4 regions of the Tardiphaga sp. 768_D3_N2_1 genome follow, and region 2 is predicted to be linked to each of the others. Evidence: riboswitches for the same ligand, from Rfam matches in the RefSeq annotation. Region 2 holds a riboswitch; each other region holds the start of a gene.

Region 1 (4,750 bases), 3.5 Mb from region 2:
ACCGCCGCCGTGGAGGAGGTGCCCGTGGCGTTGACCGACCGGCTTGAGGAGGGCGGTATTCTGGTTGCGCCGGTTGGTCCTCACAACGGGGTCCAGACCCTGGTCCGGATCCGTAAAACCGGGGATGGATTGGAGCGAAAGGAGCTCGTGGACGTGCGTTTTGTGCCAGCACTTCCGGGCATCGCGCGCGAACTCTGAAAAAAGTTCGTGAACGACTGTCACGTGTTGGTCGCAAGGTTAAAGGCTTGGTAACGGAGACGGTGTTTACTCAATTCAGTTGTTTGTTGCGTATGAGTGAGTAACCAATGTCCAGCGTTGTCGAGTTGCTTTACTCGCGCCGCGCTCCGCAGGTCGCGGTGCTGGCGCTGATGTCTATCGGTTTTGCCGGCTGCAGCGCCGACATGCAGACACGCCTCTCTCAGAATCCAAGTTTTGAATCGGGGCAATCCCGTGGCTTTGGCTGGCAGGGCGACACCACCGGCTCTGTGCCGCAGCAAGCACCACGCGCGCCGGTCGAGCGCCGGGAGCTGCCGCAGTATCAGCGCCCGGCCTATAATCCGCAGCCGCAGTATCAATCCCAGGCTTTGCCGCCGCCGATCTCCGCGCCGCAATCTTATCCGACGGCTCGTCCGGTTGCGTCGGCTGCTCCCGTCAGCGGGGGCGGCAACGGTATGTATACGCCGCCGCCCGCACGTGCGCCGATCGAAACCACCGGCTCCACGGCACCGCGCTCGGTTGCAGCAACCAACGGCCTTGCCCGTGATGGCGGCACGTCGATCATCGTTGGCACCAGCGATACGCTTGATGGCCTGGCGAAGCGCTACAATGTTTCGTCGGCCGCGATCCTGCAGGCCAATGGCTACAAGGGTCCACGCGCGCTGTCGCCTGGCCAGTCGCTGATCATTCCGCGCCAGGGCGCCGCGGCAACTCCGGCCGTTGCTGCTGCTCCGAGCAAGCCTGCCGTCGGCGCGTCGACCACGCATTTCGTCAATCGCGGCGATACGCTGATGAGCATCTCGCGCCGGAACAACGTGCCGGTCGCCGAACTCGCGCGCGCCAATGGTTTGGCGCCGAATGCCCAGCTGAAGCTTGGCAGCAAAATCACTGTGCCCGGTGCACGTACGGCTTCTGCGGCTCCCGCAGCCGCGCCGCTGGCTGCGCCCGTCGCAGCCGTGACGGCCGCTCCGGCTGGCGCAGTCACGTCCGCTGCCGTGGCCCGTGTTGCGTCTGCCGAGCCCGCACAGAAGGCCCGTCTGGCAAGCGCCACGACGACGCCTGAAGAAACCGCGCCGGAATCGCCGACTAAAGCCGCTGACGCAACCGGCGCTTTGCCGACGTTCCGTTGGCCGGTGCGCGGCCGCGTGGTCACAGGTTATGGCGCCAAGACCAATGGCAAGTCCAATGACGGCATCAACGTCGCCGTGCCGGAAGGCACGCCGATCAAGGCTGCCGAAGATGGCGTCGTTGCCTATTCAGGCAATGAGCTGAAGGGCTACGGCAATCTGGTTCTGGTTCGTCACTCCAACGGCTACGTCACCGCATATGCCCATGCGAGTGAGCTGATGGTGAAGCGTGGCGAGACCATCAAGCGCGGTCAGGTGATCGGCAAGTCCGGGCAGTCCGGTGAAGTCACGTCGCCGCAGCTTCACTTCGAGATACGCAAGGGGTCGTCGCCGGTCGATCCGCTGCAGTTCCTCAACGGCGCGTAAGCGCAATCGACGAAGTGTAGTTCGTATTCACACAAGCCCGGCCTCGTGCCGGGCTTGATGCGTTTGATCTCGGGGCTGCGGCCCACTCCAGCTCTGGAATCTTCAATGCGCCGCTACGCGTGGGCAGAGTTAGCCCGCGCGTGCTCTGTTGACTGCTGCGCGATGTTGCCCATATGTGAAGCCGTCGTGGTTCTTCGGGAAGGTTTGCCCGAAGCTAAGAGGGAAGCCGGTGAGGCGTTAAGCCAAGGCCGGAGCTGCCCCCGCAACTGTAAGCGGTGAGCCGCTGTCCATTAAAGTCACTGAGACCTGCAAAGGTTTTGGGAAGACCGGACAGCAGCATTGACCCGCGAGCCAGGAGACCTGCCTCGACAACATAAACGTCCTCGGGCGGGGTGTCCCGGTGGTGCGGTTGCGATTCCGCGGCTGCCGTCGTGGAATCCAGACGTGTCACTTTGGCCTTTTGCCCCCAATCATTGGGGTTAAGCCATGTCTACTGTGTCAAAGTCTACTTCTTCAAAATCAACTACCTCACTTCCTGTTGCTACATTGGGTACGCCACGGATCGGTCCGCGGCGCGAACTCAAGATGGCGCTGGAAAGCTACTGGTCCGGTGCAATCGACGAGAATGCGCTGATCGATGTCGGCGTCGGGCTGCGTGCCGCCAACTGGGCACGTCAAAAGTCGCTCGGGATCACGGTCATGCCGTCGAACGACTTCTCCTTCTACGATCAGGTGCTCGATACCAGTGTCATGGTGGGCGCGATTCCGAATATCTATGGCTGGACCGGCGGCGACGTTTCCTTCGCGACCTATTTTGCCATGGCGCGTGGATCGCAAGGTGCCGCGCATGACGAGGCCTGTAAGCATAGGCCCCACGCGCATGATGCGTCCCACGGCGTGCCAGCGCAGGAGATGACCAAATGGTTTGATACCAACTACCACTTCATGGTGCCGGAATTGACGCCGGATCAGACCTTCAGTCTCGCGTCGCGCAAACCGCTCAGGGAATATGAGGAGGCGAGGTCACTCGGCTATCAGACGCGGCCTGTGTTGGTCAGTCCCGTGACTTATCTGAAATTGGCCAAGAGTGCGGATGCGTCATTCGATCCGCTGACACTGCTCGATCGATTGCTGCCTGTTTATGTCGAGGTACTCGGCGAACTGGCCGACAAGGGCGCCGAATGGGTTCAACTGGACGAGCCATGTCTGGTGCTCGATCTCGACGCCCTTGCGCAGAAGGCGCTGCAGCGGACTTATGCCGCTTTTGCGGAAGAGGTCCCGCAACTCAAGATCATGCTGAACACTTACTTCGGCGAACTCGGCGATAATCTCGATCTGGCGCTGTCGCTTCCCGTCGCCGGGCTTCATCTCGATCTGGTCCGCGCGCCGGATCAGTTCGATGAAGTCGCGGCAAATGCGCCGAAGGACATGGTCCTCTCGCTTGGCGTGATCGATGGACGCAATATCTGGCGGTCCGATCTGTCCAGTCTGCTCGATGGACTGGAGCCCATGGTTGATCTGCTCGGGCGACATCGCGTGGAACTCGCGCCATCCTGTTCGCTGTTACATGTGCCGATCGATCTCGGCCTTGAGACCGAGCTCGATCCGGACGTCAAAAGCTGGCTGGCTTTTTCGATCCAGAAGATGGAAGAACTGGCCGCGCTTGGTGCTGCGCTGGCCGGCAGTCGCGCAGATGTCGCTGCAACGCTTGCCGCGTCTGATGTCGCGGCGGCTGCGCGACTGGCATCGTCGAAGATCCACGACCTTGCTGTCGCGAAGCGCGTCGCCTCTGTCGATGCGACCATGCGTCGGCGCGGCAGTGACTTTGCCTTACGAGCAGGCGAACAGCATCGACGCTTCAAGCTGCCGGCATTCCCGACAACGACCATCGGTTCGTTTCCGCAGACCACGGAAGTGAGAAACGCACGCGGAGCCCATGTCAGGGGCGCACTCAGCGATGCCGCCTACAAGACGTTCCTGCAGAACCAGACGGCGAGGGCGGTGCGCTGGCAGGAGAATATCGGGCTCGACGTGCTGGTGCATGGCGAGTTCGAGCGCAACGACATGGTGCAGTATTTCGGCGAGCAACTTTCCGGCTTCGCCTTCACCAAGCATGGCTGGGTGCAGTCCTATGGCTCCCGCTACGTCCGGCCTCCCGTGCTGTTCGGCGACGTGTCCCGGCCGCATCCGATGACCGTCGAATGGTGGCAATATTCGCAGTCGCTCACCGAACGGCCGATGAAGGCGATGCTGACAGGACCTGTCACCATCCTGAACTGGTCGTTCGTGCGTGACGACATTCCCCGCGAGGTCGCCTGTCGCCAGATCGCGCTCGCGATCCGCGATGAGGTGGCGGATCTGGAGAAGGCCGGCGCCGGCATGATCCAGATCGACGAAGCGGCGCTCCGTGAAGGGCTTCCGCTGCGCAAGTCGGAATGGAAGTCCTATCTCGATTGGGCCGTGGAAAGCTTCCACATCTGTTCGTCGGGCGTGCGGGATGACACGCAGATCCATACGCACATGTGCTATTCGGAGTTCAACGACATCATCGATGCGATCGGCGCCATGGACGCGGATGTGATCTCCATCGAAACGTCACGTTCGAAGATGGAGCTGCTCGATGCGTTCAGGACTTACAAATATCCAAACGAGATAGGTCCCGGGGTCTATGACATCCACTCGCCGCGGGTGCCTGAAACGCGCGACATGGTCGATCTGCTCAAGCTTGCACGGCAGCGGCTGACGGACTCCCAGCTCTGGATCAATCCCGATTGCGGGTTGAAGACCCGGAAATGGGAGGAGGTGCGGCCCGCACTCGTCAACATGGTCGCTGCAGCACGCGAATTGCGAAATCTGGTCTAGGGAAAGCCAGGCACCGCCCCGTTGTCATGACGGGGCGGTTACTTTGCCGCGCGTTAATTCACCGCCAGCTTCACGCCTAGACGTCCGGCAAGCTCCTGCACGAACTGCCAGGCGACACGGCCTGACCGCGAACCGCGGGTGGTGGACCATTCCAGTGCGTCTCGCTCTAGCTCGGCGGC
Region 2 (4,750 bases):
GCCGATATACAGCCACCGCCGGAGAGTGCGTGTCAGCTTACGTGACAAGCTCAGAACCTCACGTTGACGGCAAGCTGGGCCGTGCGCGGCATGCCGAGCATCCATTGATTGTCGGTATAGCTCGACGTCGCATAGATCTTGTCGAACAGGTTCCAGACCCGCAACGATACCGTGGTGTTGACGTCGGGCTTCCACTGCAGGCCGGCATTGACCAGCGTGTAGCTCGGCATTTCCAGCGTGTTGGCACTATCGGCGAATGTTTTTCCGACGATCTGTACGCCGGCATTGGCCGACCAGTTCGCCGCGAAAGCCCAGGTTGCCCAGATATTGGAGACGTTCTGCGGAACGCTGACAGGGACATTGCCCGCAAAGTTCGCGCCGCTGGGCTGCAGGAATTCATCATACTTCGCGCGCAAGAATGCGGTGTTGGCATCGATGCGCCAGCCGTGATCGAGCGCGAGGCCGATCGACGCCTCGATACCGTGCGACGACTGCTGACCGACCTGCACCACCAAGTTGAGATCGTTCGGGTCGCGCGCCAGCAGATTGTTCTTCACGATCTGATAGCCTGCGAGCGTCCACTCGCCGCGGCCGCCCCAGAAGGATTGCTTGACGCCAATCTCTGCCTGCTTGCCGGTTGCCAGATCGAACTTTGCATTGGCATTGCTCGCCGAGATCAGGCCGCCGACTGTATCCGCTGCAGTAGAATACTGGCCGTAGAAAGCAAGGTTCTGGATCGGCGTATAGACCGCGCCGACGCGCCAGGAGGTCGCCGAATAATCCCGCGTGTAGCTGTTGGCGGGATTGCGGAAGTCGGTGCGCGAGACGGTCGGCTGATCCTGGCGGACGCCTGCGATCAGCGACAGTTGTTCGGTCACCGCCAAGCGGTTCTCGGCGAAGAACGCATACTGATTGGCGGTGGCGTTGTAGCCCGGTCGCGTCGCATCCGGGCTGTCGAAGATGCCGGGGTTGAAATTATACGGGTCCACCGACGAGAAGCCGCCATAGGGCGAGTTGTTGGTGTGCTTGAAGTCGATGCGATTGACATCGAAGCCTGCCACGAAAGTGTTGACCATGCCGAGCAGATGGCCCTCGAAGGTGGCATCCATGCGGTCGCCGACCTGCTGCTGCGTATGGAAGATCTCGAAATAGTCGCTGCGATCGATCTGGCCGGTGCCGGCATTGTAGCCGTAGGTCTCGACTTCCTTCCAGTGCCGCTTCGCATACATGTAGTAGAGCGTGTTGCGCAGGGTGATGCCGTCTGCGACCTGCCACTCGGTCTTCACCTGGTTCCAGCTGTCCTGATAGCGGATTTGGCTGTCGCTGACATTGTAGTTCTTGAAACGGATCGCCTCATTCAGCTGGCTATTGATCAGCGGCGTGCCGAAATAGCGTGACGGATGTCGGTCGCCATAGTCGGTCGAGATCGTCCAGGTGACGTCCTCGGTCTGCTTGATCTGCGCGGCGGCGTGCAGTGCGATGTTCGAGGTGTTGTCGCGATCGACCCAGCCATCGGACATGTTGCCGGTAACAGCGATGCGATAGGCAACGTCCTTGCTGACGGGCCCGCCGCTGTCGACCGCAATGCGGCGCGTCATGTTGCTGTCGAGCGAGATTTCGGCCTGATTACGCGGTACCCAGAGCGGCAGTTTTGAAATCACGTTGATGGCGCCACCGACGGCGCCTTCGCCATACATCACAGACGCCGGGCCGCGCAGCACTTCGATCTTCTCGGCGGTCCAGGTATCGAACGGGAAGTTCACAGTGCCGGCGCCGATGTAGAGGCGCGTGCCGTCATAGAGCGACATCACCGAACCGCTGCCGGCGAAGCCGCGGGTCGAGAAGGCAACGCCGCCATTGCCGGGGTCGCCGATGGCGGTGAAGCCGGTGGCGTTCTGCGTCACGGCATCGAGTACGTTCTGCTGGCCGCGTTCGGCCATGGTCTCGGCGGAGATCACCTCGACGCTGGCCGGCGTCTGCAAGCGCGTGAGGCCGAGACGGCTGCCGGTGGATGTGGTGCCCGTGAGGTTGAGCGTCGGCGCCGCAAAGACAGGGCCTGTCGGCGTGGCAGCCGGCGCGCCGGTATTGGCGGCGACATTGCGCTGCTGCCGCGAGCGCGCAGCGCGTGATGCGTTGCCTGATGTGGCGCGGCGTGCGCGCTGAGGCGTCGCCGACGGTTGAACGACAACAGGATCGAGCGTCTGGCTTCGCGGCGCAGCCTGCGACCAGCTTTCAGCAGGCCAGAACAGGCAAGTAAGAGCGACGGAGGAAAGAAGAGCTTTGAATTGCTTCGATGCGATGGGAGAAGCGGAGGTCATCTACGGGACTCGCGGTTACGTGGCACGTCACCGCAAACCAAGTCGTCCTGCCGCTTTCAAACAGGCAGTGTGACTTCCACCAGGACACCCCGCCCAATGTGCTCGCGTGTGACCACGACTGGCGGCAGGTCTCCTGGCTCGCGGGTCGGTGCCTGTCGCCGCCTTCCCAGGTGAACACCCAGTGGCTCTTGGCGCAGGCTCGCCGCTTACAGTTGCGGGGGCAGCCGCGGAATCGGGGGATCCCCCTCACCGCATTCCCTTTTGATCCCCGAAGGGAACCGTCACGTTCACGTTAAGGTGAAATTTCCAAATGTGTCAATCAAGCTGCCAATCATTCGCAGCTTGCCTTGGCGGGTGTTGATATTGCGCATCACCTGTCATCGCAGCGTCAAGCGAACTGCCTAGAGCCACTGGTGCCAGAGCCAGCAGGATCAGGAGTTCGCCATGGCATTCCTCTCTCGCCGTCGTTTCATGACTTACGCCGCAGCGAGCGGTGCGAGCTTTCTGGCGATGCCCTATCTCAGTCGCGCTGCCGATCGTCCTGCCGTCTCGCATGGCGTGCAGTCCGGCGATGTCGGGATCAACAGCGGCATGATCTGGTCGCGTGCCGATCGGCCGGCGCAGATGATGGTCGAAGTCGCGACCACGGACTCTTTCAGGAATGCGCGCGCATTGCCGCCGCTCACCGCGCTGTCTGAAACCGATTTCACCGCAAAACTGCTGCTCGACAATCTGCCTGCGGGACAGGACATCTTCTACCGCGTCAAATTCCGCGATCTGTCGCACCCCGAAATCGTCGGCGAACCGGTCATCGGCCGCTTTCGCACCGCGCCGGCGGATCGCCGCGATGTGTCCTTTGTCTGGGGCGGCGATGTCGCAGGCCAGGGCTGGGGCATCAATGCCGACGATGGCGGCATGGTCACCTATGCCACCATGCGCAAGCATAATCCGGATTTCCTGATCCATTCCGGCGACACGATTTACGCCGATGGCCCGATCCTGCCCGAAGTCAAATTGCCCGATGGCACGATCTGGAAGAACACCATCACGGTGCCGGAGAAAGCGAAGGTCGCCGAGACGCTCGATGAATTCCGCGCGGCGCACAAATACAATCTGCTGGACGACAATGTTCGCGTCTTCAATGCGCAGGTGCCGATTTTCGGCCAGTGGGACGATCACGAGGTCACCAACAACTGGTCGCTCTCGAAGCAGTTGCCGTCGTCTTACAAGGAGCGCGACATCACGCTGCTGGCGGCGCGCGGCGCCCGTGCCTTTCACGAGATGTATCCGATCTCGGTCAATCCCGCCGAACCCGGCCGCGTCTATCGCACGCTGAATTACGGCCCTCATCTCGAGGTCTTCATGCTGGACGAGCGCAGCTATCGCGGTCCCAACGGCCCGAACCTGCAGGAGACCTATGGTCCGGAGGCGTATTTCATCGGGCCGGAGCAGATGGCCTGGCTAAAGCGCGCCTTGATGGCGTCGAAGGCCACCTGGAAAGTCATCGCCTCCGACATGCCGATCGGCCTCGTCGTCTACGACAATGCCGCCGACAGGACGGGCTCGGAGGCGATCGCGCAGGGCGACGGTCCGGTGCGCGGTCGCGAGCTGGAAATCGCCGATATCCTGCGCTTCATCAAATCGGCCGGCATTCGCAACACGGTCTGGCTGACCGCCGACGTGCATTACACGGCGGCGCATTACTACAACCCGGACAAGGCGCAGTTTCAGGATTTCGAGCCGTTTTGGGAGTTTGTCTCCGGGCCGTTCCACGCCGGAACCTTCGGGCCGGCGGCGCTGGACAATACCTTTGGTCCGGAGGTCCGTTTCGTGAAGGCGCCGGGGCCTGACAAGCAGAATTTACCCCCGTCTGCGGGTATGCAGTTCTTCGGCCACGTCAAAATCGACGGCCAAAGCGGGCAAATGACCGTCACCCTGCGGGATCGGGCCGATACGGCCCTTTGGGCCACCGTTCTGGACCCGAAATTGGGCTAACCATTTGGCAGATTCGCATTGTTTTTCGGCGATTTCCCCCTATATTGCGCCGCAACGCGTCCGAGTACCCGGCCCCTTCTGGCCGGGTTTGCTTTTGGAGGGATTGCCCCAGCGCGTTTTCAGACGAGGCAGTTATCGAACGCGCTCGAGCGCAAGGCCCAACTCTAATTGATCTGGCCTTTGTCGAGCATGTCTTGTTGAACCCGCATCAGGGCACCCAGACCGTAAAACAGAAGAAGACCTATGAAACTTCGCAACATTGCTATCATCGCTCACGTTGACCACGGCAAAACCACCCTCGTGGACAAGTTGCTGCAGCAGTCCGGCACCTATCGCGACAATCAGCGCGTGCAGGAACGCGCGATGGATTCGAACGATCTCGAAAAAGAACGTGGCATCACCATTCTTGCCAAGTGTACCTCGGTGCTGTGGGAAGA
Region 3 (4,750 bases), 1.9 Mb from region 2:
GACGGTCGCGCGGGTCTTTACCACGGGCCAGGCAAATGCCTTCAGCAACGGCTGCGGCAGTGCGAGACCGGATGTCTCGATGACAATGGCGTCAAGCGGGCGTTCACGCGACAGCAGCTTGTCCATGGTCGGCACGAAGTCATCGGCCACGGTGCAGCAGATGCAGCCATTGGTGAGTTCGACGATATCGCCGGGAGCGCAGGCCTTCGCCGCGCATTCCTCGACCAGGCCACCGTCGAAACCGGCATCGCCGAATTCATTGACGATCACGGCGATGCGGCGGCCATCGGCCTGAGTCAGCAGCGAACGCAGCAGCGTGGTCTTGCCGGCGCCGAGAAATCCGGTGAGGACGGTGACGGGAACGCGGGACATTCAATTCTCCTGGGAACGCTTGAGCCAGAGCGGAAGCCCGGCTGCGATGAAAGCAACATTCGGCACGGCGGCCGCGATGATCTGGTTGAGCCGGCCCTGCGCATCGCGAAAGGCGCGGCCGAGCGGTGTCTCCGGCACGAGGCCGAGGCCAACTTCATTGGAGACGAAGACTATCGGATAGCGCGAGACATCGAGGAAGCGCACCAGACGCTTCGCTTCAATCTCTGGATCGCGCTCGGCTAACATCAGGTTCGACAGCCACAGTGTCAGGCAATCCACCAGCACGACGCGGCCGACCGTCGCTTCACGCGTCAGCGCATCGACCAGAGCCAGCGGCTCTTCCACGGTGATCCAGCCCTCGCCGCGCTGCTTGCGATGCTGCGCGATGCGATTTTGCATCTCATCATCGCCGGCCGTTGCGGTGGCCAGATAGATTTTCGTCAGGCCGATGCCATCAACCAGTCTCTCGGCGAAAGCCGACTTGCCGGAACGCGCACCACCCAGCACCAGTGTCGTTGTCGCGGCGGTCATTTCGGCGCACGCCCATCTTCAGGCGACCAGCGCAGCGGCGGCACGCGCGCGACCATGCCCTTGCGCAGCACCTCGGCACGTTCACGCCACGGTACAAGACCGTAATCGGCCCTTTGATAGGACTCGACGAAGGACACCAGCGCCGCGCTGCCGCTATCGGTCTGCAGATCGCCGAACAGGAACGTGTAACCATCAGGGCTTGTCACCGCGACCGTCGCCGGCCGCTTGCAGACGCTGAGGCACTGCACCGGACGCACCATCACGGCGGCATCGCCATCGCCGAGCGCGGCCTTCACAGCATCGAACATGTCCGGCCCGACGATCATGCCGGTTTCGGCGGCCTTGCAGCTGATGCACACGCTCACGACAACGGGACCGGACGGCACAGGGCGTGGCGGTTCGACCGAAATTTGTTCGCCAGAGATATCGGCGCTGTCGTGATCCATTACATGCTCAGTTCATGCCCTCGCGGGCCTACGAGCTTTGTTGGATCGCGCCGACGGCTTGGCCGTCGGTTCGCTCCCGTCCGGTGCACCCCGCCCCGACGACGCCTCCAAAGCACAGTTCGTGATGGCAGGTCTCCTGGCTTGCGAGTCACAGCCTGCTGCCGCCTTCCCAAGAATTCTGAAGAATTCCCAGTGGCACCGGCGCGGGCTCGTCGCTTACAGTTGCGGGGGCAGCGCCGGCTTCAAACCGGCTTCCCTTTTCACCTTCCACGCGGAAGGACCATCGCCAAAGACGCTATCTGCCGGGTGCGCCGGGGTCAACCGCGCCGGCGGACTGTCGTCCGGACCTGTTGACCTTGCAGGTCGTCTTGCGTCAGTTAGGCCGCGAAAAGGAACCCGATGCCCGCCCATTCCCAGCCATTGTGGCAACCGCCCGCCATTGCGCCTGTTGACCCGCAGATCGCGGCAGGTATCCGCGCCGTCATCGACGGCAAGGCAAAGCCGCCGGGCTCGCTGGGACGAATCGAGGACCTGGCGCTGCAGCTCGGCATGATCCGGCATCCCGGCGAGCCGCGCGGCGACAATGCCGTGCTGCTGGTATTTGCCGGAGATCACGGACTCGTGGCCGAAGGCGTGTCGCAATATCCGTCGGCGGTCACGGTCGCGATGGTGATGACCTATCTGGCCGGCCGCGCCACGGCCAATGCTTTCGCCATGGCGAATAACATCGACGTTCGCGTAATCGATATCGGTGTCGCTGCCGAACTGCCCGTGCATCCAAAGCTGATCGACGCCAAGGTGCGTATGGGCACGGCTAATGCCGCACGCGAGCCGGCAATGACGACAGAACAGGCGGCCGATGCGCTATCGCGCGGCTACCGGATCGCCGTCGGCGAGATCAAGGCCGGCGCAGACATCATCGCGCTCGGCGAGATGGGAATCGGCAATACGGCTTCGTCGGCTTTGGTCGTTCATCGGCTTGCGCCAGCGCTACTGAATGACTGTATCGGCGTTGGCGCCGGGCAGGATGACGCCGGCATGGCGCGCAAGCGCGCAGCGATCGCGAAGGCGGCGGCGCGCAGCGATGCAACCGCGCCGCTGGATGTGCTGGCCCAATTCGGCGGACTGGAAATCGCAGGCATGGCCGGAGCGATCCTCGGCGCGGCTTCGCAACGGCGGCCGGTGATCATCGACGGCTTCATCTCCAGCGCCGCGGCATTGCTCGCCGTTAGCCTGCGTCCGGCTGCACGCGACTACTGCGTCTTCGCGCACCGTTCGGCCGAACGCGGCCACGACATCGTACTCAGCGCGCTCGATGCCAGGCCGCTGCTCGATCTCGGCCTGCGCCTCGGTGAAGGCACCGGTGCACTGCTTGCGGTGCCGCTGGTCCGTGCCGCCGCGCGCATGCTGACCGATGTCGCCAGCCTCGACGACGTACTGGCCGGAAAGATCTAGATGAGACCGGATCCGCATCTGCTGAATGCGATCCGTTTCCTGACGGTGCTGCCGGTACCGGCAACTGGCGACGCGCAGGAGGCTGACTGGCTTGCGCGTGCAATGAAGTATTTTCCGATCGTCGGCCTCGGCATTGGCGCCGCCTCCGCGATCGTGCTCCTCGTTGCCAGCGAATTCTGGTCACCGCTGATCGCGGCTTTGCTGGCGATTACAACAAGTATGGTCATCACCAGCGCGCTACACGAAGATGGCCTGGCCGACACAGCCGACAGTTTCGGCGGGGGGTGGACTGTCGAGAAGCGCCTCGCGATCATGAAGGACAGCCGCATCGGCACTTATGGGGCGCTGGCACTCGGCCTCGGCGTGGCACTGCGTATTGCGGCGCTCGCCATATTGCCGATGTGGGCAGGTGCGGCGGCGTTGATCGCCGCCCATGCCGCTGCACGCGCCGTCCCCGCTTTTGTGATGAACCGCCTGCCCTATAGCGGCGATACCAGTGCGATGAAGGTCTCCTATGCCGACGCACCCGTGCGGTCCGAGGAATTGATCTTTGCGCTCACCGTCGTCGCACTCGCATCGGCCCCGCTTGCGCTCATCTCGGTCGCATCGCTTTCTGCGGGTCTTCTGCTCGGCGCAGCGCTTGCCGCACTTCTCGCGCTATGGTCGCGCCGGATGATCGGCGGCTACACTGGCGACGTGCTCGGTGCCGTCGAGCAGCTGTTCGAGATTGGCTTTCTGCTCGGCGTCGCAGCCCTGATCAAATAGGCCAGTTCAACGGCAAGCGATAAGGCTCACCTTCAAAGGCGTCCGCACCGCGACCGATGCGCGCAATGGCTTCGATCATACGTCCCTCGCGGCCAAGCTGTTCGTCAGCCAATTGCACCATCAGTTTGTTCGGAGTCACATAAGGCGAACGTTTGCGTAGTTCATCTGCAATCGCCGCCTCATAGCCGGGATTCCGATCACAGGCGATGGCGTAAGCCGCGGCACTTGAGCGACTGATACCAGCCCAGCAGTGAATCAGCATCGGGCGATCGGCGACGCTGCTGCGACCGAATTCGAGAATCGCATTTACGGCATCAGCATCGGGCACGATCAGGTCCGGCGTCGCTTCGACGATATCGTGAAAAGCCAGCTCCACATGCCGCTCACGCGCCAACCCGCTCCAGTCGCGCTCGCTCGCTGTAGGTGACAGAAGGGTCAACAGATCGAAGGCTGGCAGCGCATTTGCCACAGCAGCAAGGCCTCCGAGCGAGCTCACATAGATCATTCGAACATCCTGCTCGCTGTTGTCATGCCTCTTCTCGCACCTGCAGCAAATAGACCTCCTTCAGCCTCATGCCGCAGCGATGTCGCTGATGCAAGGTCGGTTTCTTAATACCACTCCCGACCTTTTCGCACCTGCGTTATCGCAAACAGGGAAAATACACCAATCAAAACAATCTATTACTCACTCGAACTTTCGGCGACCGAGGCAGGCCAATTTTAAAGAAGTTGCGATAGGTATCTAACTCACCAACGCAGAGTCCAGGACGGCACGATGCTGAACTACTTCGAAATGGCGGCATCACAGATCGGAACGATCTTCCGCGTGCCCCGCGAAAACCCCGAACTGGTGGAGGCGAAGCTCGCTGCCTTCACCCGTCAGGTGCCGATCATGTATGCGCTGGTGGTCGTCAACACGACGGCACTTGCGATTACCTTTTATGGTACTGCGCCGCATCTACTGACCGTGTATCTCCCCGCTGCATTCGTTGCAATCTGCGTGATCCGGATGCTGAGCTGGCTGAGAGCGCGGAACATCACGCTGTCACTCGACCAGGCCGTGGAGAAACTTACCGGCTCGATCATCTTCGCCAGCATTCTCGGCGTCGCGTTCTCTGCCTGGAGCCTCAGCCTTTTTCCCTACGGCGACGCCTATAGCAAAAGTCACGTTGCCTTCTTTA
Region 4 (4,750 bases), 5.3 Mb from region 2:
ATGGAAAGCAATCGCTTCCATGCTGGTATCGGCAAACGCCACCGCCGCGTCCGACGCCATGGCGATGCCCTGCACCTGCAGCGCATCCTGGAAGCCCATCAGGCCGAGACCGACCGGACGGTGCTTGAGGTTCGAGCGGCGCGCTTCCGGGATGGTGTAGAAATTGATGTCGATGACATTGTCGAGCATCCGCATCGCTGTGGTCACCGTGCGCTTGAGCTGCGCATGGTCGAGACCATTCTTGCCGATGTGATTGAGCAGGTTCACCGAGCCGAGATTGCAGACGGCGACTTCGTCGTCCGACGTGTTCAGCGTGATCTCGGTGCAGAGATTCGACGAGTGGATCACGCCGGCATGCTGCTGCGGCGAGCGCAGATTGCAGGGATCCTTGAAAGTGATCCAGGGATGACCGGTCTCGAACACCATGGTCAGCATGCGACGCCACAGGTCGGTGGCGCGCACGGTCTTGAACACGCGGATCTCGCCGCGCGCAGCCTTTGCTTCATAGGCTGCGTAACGCTCGGCGAACGGCTTGCCATAGAGGTCGTGCAGATCCGGCGTCTCGTCCGGCGAGAACAGCGTCCATTCGCCGTCCTGCTCGACGCGTTGCATGAACAGATCCGGCACCCAGTTGGCGGTGTTCATGTCATGGGTGCGGCGGCGGTCGTCGCCGGTGTTCTTGCGCAGATCGAGGAACTCCTCGATATCGATATGCCAGGTCTCGAGATAGGCGCAGACCGCGCCCTTGCGCTTGCCGCCCTGGTTGACCGCAATCGCCGTATCGTTGGCCACCTTCAGGAATGGCACCACGCCCTGGCTCTCGCCATTGGTGCCCTTGATGTGGGCGCCGAGGCCGCGCACGCGGGTCCAGTCATTGCCGAGACCGCCGGAATATTTCGCCAGCAGCGCATTGTCCTTCACCGACTTGAAGATGCCATCGAGATCGTCGGCCACCGTGGTGAGGAAGCACGACGAGAGCTGCGGCCGCTGCGTACCCGAATTGAACAAAGTCGGCGTCGAGGCCATGAAGTCGAACGACGACAGCAGATTGTAGAATTCGATGGCGCGGGCTTCGCGGTCGATCTCGCGCAGCGCAAGACCCATGGCAACGCGCATGAAGAAGGCCTGCGGCAGTTCGATGCGATTGCCCTGCACGTGCAGGAAGTAGCGATCATAGAGCGTCTGCAGGCCGAGGAACTGAAACTGCAGATCGCCTTCCGGCTTCAGCGCCGCCGCGATGCGCTTGAGATCGAAGCGCGCGAGCTCGGGATCGAGCAGTTCGGCTGCGATTCCGGTCTTGATATAGGCACCGAAATATTCGGCATAGCGCGTCGTCATGTCGGCCTGCGACGCATGGGTCGGGCTGCCGTGGACATAGGACAACACTTCGGTGCGCAGCTTGTCGAGCAGCAGGCGGGCACTGACGAAGGTGTAGTTTGGCTCCTGCTCCACCAGCGTACGGGCGGCCATGATGCCGGCCAGCGCCAGTTCATCCACCGTGATGCCGTCATAGAGATTGCGGCGGGTTTCCTCCAGCACCGGCGCGGCATCGACGCCGTCGAGCCCGGCGCAGGCCTCGTTGACGATCAGCGCAAGACGCGCCGAATCGAGCGGTGCACGGGTGCCGTCGGCGAGGGTGACATGCAGCACCGGGGCGGTGGAGACGAGCGCCGGCTTCGCTGCCAGTTCCTCGGCGCGGGTACGGGCGCGTTCCTCACGATACAGCACATAGGCGCGGGCGACCTTGTGGTGCTCGCTGCGCATCAGTGCCAGTTCGACCTGATCCTGCACGTCCTCGATATGGAAGGTGCGGCCTTCACCGACGCGGCGCGTCAGCGCAGCCACGACTTCGCCGGTGAGCTGCTCCACCGCCTCATGGACGCGGCGCGACGCCGCTGCCGTGTGGCCCTCGACCGCGAGAAACGCCTTGGTCATGGCCACAGAAATCTTGCTGCCGTCGAACGGCGACACCGTGCCGTTGCGGCGGATGATCTGCATCGAGGGTTCGCGCGCAGGCGCAACGAGCGTCTCCGGCGGGAGTTGAATGAGCGGTGCATGGACCGCATCGCGGGTGTTGGTAGAATTGGCCGCGCCGCGGCCTTGGGACAAAACGGAAGATGAAGTAGGCATCGGCAGGACCCCGTGTGATGCATCAAGCAATGGGGGCTGGGGCCGAAAGGACGCTGCAAAATACACGGCGGAGATCCGCCGGCATTGCCTGCAAGCGACCGCTGGGACACCCCGCCCATGGACGTTCTGGTGTCACGGCAGGTCTCCTGACTCGCAGATCCAACGCTTGTTTCGGTCTTCCCAGTGCCAGCGGCACCAGTGACGTGGTCGAAACAAACTCTCTGCTTACAGTTGCGGGGGCAGTGCCGGAATGTGACGCTCAAGAGCGTCTTTCACCGGCTTCCCTATTATCCACCAAGTCTTGCGACAGGGCAGACCATGACGTCTACATTTGGTGTGAACCGCGGCGAAGTGTCAAGCAAGCATTGCGATCCCCGACAACAAATCCGGCGCGGCTGTTGGTTCAGTGGACAACCGCTTGCGTGGCGGAAACTGCGGGATCGTTGGCGGTTTCTGAACGATGCGATTCGTTGTCCGCAAGCACTGTGAGGGGCAAAAGATGGCCATCAATCAATGGAGGATGACATGCGGAACCAGGCAACGAGCACTGAGAGAACCGACTTCAACGCGTTCGTGGAGGCAGTAGACGCGATGCAAGCGTTCGAGACGACGGAGCAGATCGCCCGCCGCCGCGTCGACGAGATGCTGAACGAGGCGCTGATGGACAGCTTTCCTGCGAGCGATCCGATCTCTTCGCTGCAACTCGCCTGAGCAGAATCAGACCGCGCGAAAGCTGACGCGATACTGGCTAGGCGTAAGGCCCAGCCGTCGCACGAAGACCTGACGCATATGTTCGGCGGTGGTGAAACCGGATTCATAAGCCACCACCTTCAGCGGCATATCGCTGCCTTCGAGCCGGTTACGCGCCGTGTCGATCCTTGCGCCTTCGACAAAATCCGCCGGAGTCATCTTTGTTTCCTGCTTGAATGTCCGCGCGAAGGTGCGCGCGCTCATGCCCGCCACATCGGCCAGTTCATCCACACTGTGGGCATCGCGCAGATGGGCCATCACATGGGCATGGCCTCGCGCGATCGGCGAGTCCGGCTCGGCCGGCGGCACCAGATAGGGACTGAACTGCGACTGGCCACCCTGGCGCTGCGCCACCACGACCAGACGCTTGGCCACGGCCAGCGCGACGTCCGCGCCATGATCCTCCTGGACCAGAGCAAGACCCAGATCGATGCCTGCGGTGACGCCGGCCGAGGTCACCAGCGCGCCGTCACGACTATAGATGCGATCGAACTCCACATGCGCTTTCGGAAAGCGCAGCGCCAATAGCGGCGCATTCTGCCAGTGCGTCGTCACCGTCTTGTCGTCGAGCAAGCCTGCGTGGCCGAGCGCGAATGCCCCGGTGCACACCGAGCCATACCGCCCCGCATGAAGCGCCGCATTGGCCAGCCACTCTGTGAGCTGCGGGTCGGCTTCAGCCGTCGGCAGCCCTGGCCCACCGGCCACCAGCACCAGATCCCAGGGCTTGTTCGCATCACTGAACGCCAGATCGGCGGATATCCGCAAACCGTTCGATGCGCGCAGCGGCGCACAGTCTGCTGCGACAAGCGTAATGTCATATCGATCATCCGGAGCGACAAAGCTATTGGCCTCCATGAACACATCGAGCGGACCGGCAACGTCCAGCGACTGGACACCCGGAAAAATCGCAAGAGCGACAGTCTTCATGGTGATGTTTCATTCCATCAATGGCGGAGGCCCAGAGTGCTACGGATTAGATAGTCACATTTCGGCAGGAAATCACGGGTGAATGGCAGTTTTGCAGGGCGCTGTGCGATTGCGAGGACACAGCCCCCGGACGACAACGGATGCGTCAGATCCACAACGGAAAGAGCATCCCATGAGCAAGATCATCGCCGGCATTAAAGTGCCTGACAGCGCCCTCGCCCGCCAGGTCGACCAACTGGTACGCGATACCGAGAGCGATCTTCTGTATCACCACTCCAATCGCGTTTTCCTGTTCGGCGCACTCGCCGGACAGCGCAAGGGTCTCAAGGTCGATCCGGAGTTACTTTATGTCGGCGCGATGTTTCACGACATGGGCCTGCAGGCGCCCTATGCGAGCCAGGATGAACGCTTCGAAGTCGATGGTGCGAATGCTGCGGCGGACTTTCTACGCAGTCACAGTATCGATGAGCGCGACATCGACGATGTCTGGGACGCCATCGCGCTTCACACGACACCGGGCATTCCCAAGCACAAGCGGCCGGTGGTAGCGCTCGTGACGGCTGGTGTCGAGATGGATGTATTGGGTCTTGAGTACGAGGCCTTCACCGAACATCAACGCCACGAAGTCTGCGCGTGCCATCCGCGTGGCCATGACTTCAAGAACGGGATCATCGATGCATTCGCCGCGGGGACGATCCACAAGCCGGATACGACCTTTGGCAACGTCAAAGCTGACGTGCTGGAGCTCCGCGACCCCACCTACAAGCGCGCGAATTTCTGCAGCATCATCCTGAATTCGGCGTGGAGCGAATAGAATCCCGCATACGCATGGCGATCAACGCTGCCACCAGCAGCGTTGCGCCAAAGCCCGTGGGAGCGCCGAGGAACGGATAGGCGATCAGCAGCACAGCAACGAGGCCGAGCACCGATAGTTCGTGACGGC

The links. A riboswitch is a leader RNA that binds a small molecule or an ion and turns the genes downstream of it on or off. The one in region 2 is predicted to bind cobalamin.
Region 1: another riboswitch for cobalamin. It lies ahead of metE (5-methyltetrahydropteroyltriglutamate--homocysteine S-methyltransferase); the one in region 2 lies ahead of AB8A27_RS26265 (TonB-dependent receptor).
Region 3: another riboswitch for cobalamin. It lies ahead of AB8A27_RS17510 (DUF1636 domain-containing protein); the one in region 2 lies ahead of AB8A27_RS26265 (TonB-dependent receptor).
Region 4: another riboswitch for cobalamin. It lies ahead of AB8A27_RS01315 (ribonucleoside-diphosphate reductase subunit alpha); the one in region 2 lies ahead of AB8A27_RS26265 (TonB-dependent receptor).

The regions. Positions count from the first base shown of each region.
Region 1 is NZ_CP197245.1:2,072,300-2,077,049, forward strand. It holds gene AB8A27_RS09510 (protein-L-isoaspartate(D-aspartate) O-methyltransferase) at 1-198, shown strand, start outside; gene AB8A27_RS09515 (peptidoglycan DD-metalloendopeptidase family protein) at 306-1,709, shown strand; cobalamin riboswitch at 1,880-2,091, shown strand; gene metE (5-methyltetrahydropteroyltriglutamate--homocysteine S-methyltransferase) at 2,196-4,571, shown strand; gene AB8A27_RS09525 (ATP-binding protein) at 4,625-4,750, opposite strand, start outside.
Region 2 is NZ_CP197245.1:5,576,501-5,581,250, forward strand. It holds gene AB8A27_RS26260 (PepSY domain-containing protein) at 1-48, opposite strand, end outside; gene AB8A27_RS26265 (TonB-dependent receptor) at 51-2,318, opposite strand; cobalamin riboswitch at 2,425-2,616, opposite strand; gene AB8A27_RS26270 (alkaline phosphatase D family protein) at 2,763-4,313, shown strand; gene typA (translational GTPase TypA) at 4,557-4,750, shown strand, end outside.
Region 3 is NZ_CP197245.1:3,715,979-3,720,728, forward strand. It holds gene cobW (cobalamin biosynthesis protein CobW) at 1-372, opposite strand, end outside; gene cobU (bifunctional adenosylcobinamide kinase/adenosylcobinamide-phosphate guanylyltransferase) at 373-903, opposite strand; gene AB8A27_RS17510 (DUF1636 domain-containing protein) at 900-1,349, opposite strand; cobalamin riboswitch at 1,459-1,649, opposite strand; gene cobT (nicotinate-nucleotide--dimethylbenzimidazole phosphoribosyltransferase) at 1,749-2,804, shown strand; gene cobS (adenosylcobinamide-GDP ribazoletransferase) at 2,805-3,569, shown strand; gene AB8A27_RS17525 (tyrosine phosphatase family protein) at 3,562-4,074, opposite strand; gene AB8A27_RS17530 (putative bifunctional diguanylate cyclase/phosphodiesterase) at 4,345-4,750, shown strand, end outside.
Region 4 is NZ_CP197245.1:267,752-272,501, forward strand. It holds gene AB8A27_RS01315 (ribonucleoside-diphosphate reductase subunit alpha) at 1-2,130, opposite strand, end outside; cobalamin riboswitch at 2,250-2,466, opposite strand; gene AB8A27_RS01320 (hypothetical protein) at 2,656-2,841, shown strand; gene AB8A27_RS01325 (GlxA family transcriptional regulator) at 2,848-3,807, opposite strand; gene AB8A27_RS01330 (HD domain-containing protein) at 3,980-4,621, shown strand; gene AB8A27_RS01335 (glycosyltransferase family 87 protein) at 4,593-4,750, opposite strand, start outside.